Regions from separate parts of the Natranaerovirga pectinivora genome, predicted to be linked through region 1. Evidence: riboswitches for the same ligand, from Rfam matches in the RefSeq annotation. Region 1 holds a riboswitch; the other holds the start of a gene.
What was found. A riboswitch is a leader RNA that binds a small molecule or an ion and turns the genes downstream of it on or off. The one in region 1 is predicted to bind S-adenosylmethionine.
Positions count from the first base shown of each region.

Region 2: linked by a shared signal. The riboswitch ahead of EDC18_RS07265 (trans-sulfuration enzyme family protein) and the one ahead of EDC18_RS11200 (O-acetylhomoserine aminocarboxypropyltransferase/cysteine synthase family protein) in region 1 are both predicted to bind S-adenosylmethionine.

Region 1 is NZ_SMAL01000008.1:49,871-53,079, forward strand. Features, by position in the region: gene trxB (thioredoxin-disulfide reductase) at 1-310, opposite strand, end outside; gene EDC18_RS11195 (hypothetical protein) at 385-612, opposite strand; gene EDC18_RS11200 (O-acetylhomoserine aminocarboxypropyltransferase/cysteine synthase family protein) at 731-2,005, opposite strand; SAM riboswitch class I at 2,108-2,208, opposite strand; gene EDC18_RS11205 (hypothetical protein) at 2,303-2,770, opposite strand; gene EDC18_RS11210 (hypothetical protein) at 2,874-3,209, opposite strand, start outside.
Region 2 is NZ_SMAL01000004.1:58,325-61,533, reverse strand. Features, by position in the region: gene argS (arginine--tRNA ligase) at 1-395, opposite strand, end outside; T-box leader at 455-655, opposite strand; gene EDC18_RS07270 (RidA family protein) at 864-1,238, shown strand; SAM riboswitch class I at 1,296-1,399, shown strand; gene EDC18_RS07265 (trans-sulfuration enzyme family protein) at 1,525-2,679, shown strand; gene EDC18_RS07260 (trans-sulfuration enzyme family protein) at 2,681-3,209, shown strand, end outside.

The sequences.
Region 1 (3,209 bases):
CGTAGGTTCCCTCAGATGTAACGACTTTTTTGATTTTTGATTCTAAATCCAATTCTGTTACTTCCTCGGATTTGATTTGAGCACCTAAGTGTTCTGCATGGTCTCTCATTTTCATACTAAGTTCAAAACCATTTATACCAGGAAGTGCTGGATAATTATCAACTTCATAAGTATTAACAACTTGCCCACCGCTCATTGGATTTTTTTCTAATAATAAAGTTTTAAGTTTTGCTCTTTCTGCATAAATTGCAGCCGTTAGCCCTGCTGGGCCAGTTCCAATAATAATCAAATCATAAATACTGTTTTCCATTATTTATTCACTCCTATTTTATATTACAAGTTCAATACAATACTCTTATTATATACTAATAATCCTTAGAAGAATTAATTACTAGATTTAATATTTTTATTATACCAATCGTATCCAAATGCTATTACTAAATAACTTATAAGTAAGAAAATACCTAAATACAAGATATTATTATTTTTTTCTATTGGACAAACATTTGGAGGTAAGTTTATTTTGTCTATATAAGATTTAATTAATGCAAAAAAGGAAATTATAATTCCAATTACTAAATATATATTTAACCATAGCGGGTGCTTTTTCATAGCATTACCTCCTTATATTATAATATTACGATATACAAACATAGTAGTCAAGTAAATTTTTCTTTTTAAACTTAAAGAAACCAATGAGATTATTAATCTCTTGGTTTCTCTATCTTCTTTAAAGCTTATCTAGTGCATTTTCTAAATCTTTTATTAAGTCCTTAGCGTCTTCAAGGCCAACAGATAATCTAATCATATCTTTTGTTACTCCTGCAGCTAACTGTGCTTCATCACTTAATTGTTGATGAGTTGTGCTAGCTGGGTGGATTACTAAAGATTTTGCATCTGCAACATTGGCAAGTAGTGAGAAAATCTGAAGATTATTAATGAAAACATCTGGATTTCCTTTAACACCAAATGTAAATATCGCCCCAGCACCATCTTTAAAGTATTTATTTGCTAAGTCGTAGTATTTGCTATCTTCAAGATTTGGATAACTTACCCAAGTAACTTTTGGATGATTCTTAAGGAAATTAATTACTTCATTGGTATTCTCTAAATGCTTTTTAACTCTAAGGGATAAAGTTTCTAATCCTTGTAATAATAAGAATGAATTAAATGGACTAATGCAAGCCCCCATATCTCTTAAAAGTGTTACTCTTGCTTTAATGATATATGCAAGGTTACCTAGTGCTTCTGAATATACCAATCCATGATAACTTGGGTCTGGCTCTGTAAACTCTGGGAATCTACCACTAGCAGCCCAATCAAATTTACCACTATCTATAATAACACCACCAATCGATGTTCCGTGTCCACCAATATACTTAGTAGCTGAATGAACAACGATATCCGCTCCATACTCAATAGGTCTTAATAAGTATGGTGTGGCGAAAGTATTATCAATAATAAGAGGTATATTATTATTATGGGCAATATCAGCAACTTTTTGAATATCAATTATATTAATGCCTGGGTTACCGATAGACTCAATAAATACAGCTTTTGTTTTATCAGTAATGGCTTTTTCAAAGTTTTCTACGTCATCAGGATCAACAAATTTTGTTGTTATGTTAAATCTTTTTAATGTATTGGCTAATAAGTTATAAGTACCACCATATAATGTATTGGCCGCGATAATTTCGTCTCCTGCTTTCGCAATATTAATAATTGAATATAATATAGCAGCTGACCCAGAAGCTACTGCTAATGCCCCTACACCACCTTCAAGTGCAGCCATTCTTTGTTCAAATACATCTGTTGTAGGATTCATAATTCTTGTATATATATTACCGCTTTCTTTTAATGCAAATAAGTTAGCTGCATGATCATAGTCATCAAATACATATGATGTTGTTTGATATATAGGTACTGCTCTAGATCCCGTTGTTGGATCAGGTTGTTGTCCAGCGTGAAGTTGTTTTGTTTCAAAATTAAATTCATTCCAATTCATAAAAAACACTCCTATCATTTAATTATTATTTTTATAAATTAAATACGCTCTATTCATTTATCAAAAAAAGCCCCTAAACAAGGAGCTTAATATTCTTATCTCCTCTTATTTCTCAGTTTTTTCTGCAGGATTTAGCACCATAATACTTTTGTATCGGTTGCCGGGTTTCATCGGGCCAGTCCCTCCACCTCTCTTTATAAGAGCAATTATTTAATTTAGTTTAATATATCATACTTAATTTAAGAAATCAATACCTATTTTACATATTTATTTACTTAGTTATAATTATATTACTAATTAATCTATTTTTACTATTTCTACAATTAAATCTCTATGAAAGTCCTCGTTAAAATAATATTGGAATTTAATTCGATCATTTGTGTTTAAATCTCTTAAAGCAATTTCTGAAACAATACCTTCTGAAATTGCAAAAACTCTAATACCTGTACTACCTTCTGGAATTTCCTGTACGTTTATTTCTACTGAATTACTATCAATGGCTCCAATATAAATACCTGTAGCCATATTAAAATCCAAGTCATCCACTTCATTTTCCTCAGGGTCATTCACTTCTTCTCTCTCATCTTCTATTACGTTACCTTCTTCTTCACCTATACCATCTTCTATTTCTTCATCAATTATATCTTGATCCATATCCTGACCATTTTCTATTATATCTTGTTCAGGTGGCAAAGTTTTATCTTGTCTTGCACAAGCGGTTACAAGTAATAAAAGTATACTTATTATTATCATTACTCTTTTCATATTATGTCACTCCTTTTAGTCTATTTAATCATAAAAATCCTTAAATTTATTCTACGCCCATTCTTGCTCTTTCATACCATATAATCAAAGAAATTGCATATTGCTATACAATTTCTTTCGTACTGTTTGGTTTTATCTCTCTAATCCCAACTTCAGTAATTGCTCCTATTACAACAAATAAACTCACAAATATAATTAGTATTATTGATGAAACTTCATTAAATAAGGTTGCTACCGTTAGTATTAACCCTAATAGTAAAACCATTCTTCTCGTAAACTTAGAGATATTAATTGTAACACCTGTGATTCTATAAATATTTAAAGCGATGATTGTTAGAACCATACTAATTCCGATGGAATAAAAAATTAACTTCAATAAAGAGATACGGTTAACAAAAAAACATATCATTAAAACATTAAATAATAAAATCTTGTTACA
Region 2 (3,209 bases), on a different contig from region 1:
CCTACATGTAACGGTTTTGCAACATTGGCACCGCCATAATCTACCATTATTGTTTTTGGTTCTAAAAGGTCGGCGCATCCGTATTTGTTTTCTTTTGACAATTCATTAATATAATTGACTAAGTATTCATCTTCTAAAATAATATTAATAAACCCTGGACCTGCTGTTGTAATGGACTTAAAGATCGGATTGTCTTTTAAAGCCTCAAGAACTTTATTAGCAATTTCAATAGGAGATTGCTTGAATTTCTTAGCAGCTGGCAAAGCACCATTACACTGGAATTGACATAAGTCAGGACGGTTAGACACTGTAACGGTTCCATAAGATCTGTCATAACCACATTGCTCAAAAGTATCTTCAAAGATGTGGCTTAATTGTTTAATAAATTTATTCATAATAATCCTCCTAGATATAAAAATTTTTTATAAAATGGTAATAAAAAACCGCCTCTATAACAAGAGACGGAGTAATCCGCGGTACCACTCTAATTGACATAAGTCCACTCGAAACTTTAACGCAGTTAGCGTCTTACTCTTGCCAAAGCTCGAATAAGATTCTCAGAGACCCTTTTTCTCTATAAGTTTCTTCAGGACTTTCACCATCTCCTGATCGCTATAAAAAACACTATAGATACTTTTCTCTTCATAGAATTTAACATAATTTAGTTGGGATTATTATATAGTATAGCTTGATTTATGTCAATGCTTACTGTAAAAGTAACTTGATTTGGTTATAAATATTATATGTAGAGATGCAAAATAAGATACTATATGTTGATTAGAATAAAGTTAAGAGATATAATAAAAGATAAAGAAAAACAAGATTAAAATATGAAAAAGCTAAGATAAGAAGGAGTGCTATTAATGACTAGAAAAACATTTAATGCAGCTGGCGCAGCACCTATTGCACCTTATTCCCATGCTGCTTATGCAGGAGATATTATTTTTTGTTCAGGTCAATTACCCCTTGATGCTTCAGGTAAAATTGTAGAAGGGGATATCAAAGCTCAAACGGAGCAGTGTTTTGAAAATTGTTTTAACGTTTTGGCAGCGGCAGGATTGACCTCTGATGATGTGGTTAAAGTAACGGTGTTCTTAACCAATATGGATGATTTTGCTGGTATGAATGAAGTGTATAAAAATAAGTTTACACCCCCATATCCTGCACGTTCAGCAATTGGTGTAGCAGCTTTGCCAATGGGAGCAAGTATAGAAATTGAAATGATTGTAAAAGGTTAAAAATATTGACACAACTTTACTGGTATGATAATCTAATACAATAATTTAATATGACAACTCTTATAAAGAGTGGTGGAGGGACTGGCCCGATGAAACCCAGCAACCGGCATAAATATATGCAGTGGTGCTAAATCCTGCAGCAAAAAGCTGAAAGATAAGAGGAAGAAAAAACCTTCCTACTTAGGAAGGTTTTTTTCTTTTGGTCAGTATAGTAAAGTTCTCATTTTTATAAGTAATATATAAAGGGTAAGATAATTTATTTAACATATTGAAAGGCTGTGAAGCAATGAAAAAAGAAGGTTTGGGTATTGAAACAAAAATTGTACATGGCAGCAGAGGTGAAAATCAAGTCACAGGTGCCATAAGTTTCCCAATTTATCAAAGTGCTACTTTTAGACACCCAGGAGTGGATCAATCAACAGGATTTGATTATTCAAGAGAGAATAATCCTACAAGGCAGGAAGTTGAAAAAGCAATTGCTACTCTTGAAAATGGTACAGCAGGTTTTGCATTTTCTAGTGGTATGGCAGCGATTTCTACAACTTTAGAATTGTTTTATCCAGGTGATCATATCATTGTTTCAGATGATTTATATGGTGGCACGTATAGACTGTTTGAACAAGTTTCTAAAAAAAATGGTATAAAGATTTCTTATATTGATACAAGTAATATAGAAGAATTACAAACCTGTATTAATGAAAAGACTAAGGGGATTTATATTGAAACACCTTCAAATCCAATGATGAAAGTAACGGATATCAAAAAAATAAGTGCATTAAAACAACAACAATCCATTTTAGTTATTGTAGACAATACCTTTTTATCACCTTATTATCAACGTCCTTTGGAATTAGGTGCTGATATAGTACTCCATAGTGGCACAAAGTATTTGGGAGGACACAACGACACTTTAGCAGGATTTGTTGTCGTTAAAGATGAAAAGTTAATAGAACCCATTCAATTGCTACAAAAAACAATTGGCGCAATATTATCTCCTTTTGACAGCTGGTTGATTCTTAGAGGTATGAAAACTTTAGGCATTAGGTTAAAAAAACAGCAAGAGAATGCAATGGAAATTGCAAAATGGTTAACAGAAAAAGAAGAAATAGAAAAAGTAAATTATGTAGGCCTTGAGGATCATAAAGGGTATGAGATATCAATAAATCAAGCCTCTGGGTTTGGGGGAATGCTATCTTTTGCAGTTAAAAATGTTGAAACAGTTAATAAGCTATTGAAAAATGTAAAAATTATTTCTTATGCAGAAAGTTTAGGTGGTGTAGAAAGTCTTATTACCTATCCTATCAAACAAACGCATACAGCAATACCAAAAGAAATGAGAGAAAAAATTGGGGTTAATGATAAGCTATTAAGATTGTCAGTGGGTATAGAAGATGTAGATGATTTAATTAATGACCTTGAACAAGCAATGAAGGAGGAATAATATGAAATTTGGAACAAGATTGATTCATAATGGTAATGAAATAGATGAAAAAACAGGAGCATTAAGCATTCCTATTTATCAGGCGTCAACATTTCATCAAAAAGATATTGATGGACCCGTTGAATTTGATTATTCTAGATCGGGGAATCCAACTCGGAAGGCCCTTGAGGAAACTATAGCAATTCTTGAAGGTGGGTATAAAGGTTTTGCTTTTTCTTCTGGAATGGCAGCTACTTCATCTGTTCTTTCAATTTTTGAAAAGGATGATCATATTATTGTATGTGAAGATGTTTATGGAGGCACTCATAGGGTTGCAAGTAAATTTTTTAATAAATTTGGTATCGAGATTACTTTTGTTAATGTGACAAATATAGAAAATATTAGAAAAAATATAAAAAAGAATACAAAAGCAATTTTTTTAGAAACACCATCCAATCCATTATTAAAAGTAACAGACTTAAAAGGTGTTGTTAAAATAGCAAAGGAACATAATATTCTAACCATTATTGATAATACTTTTATGACACCCT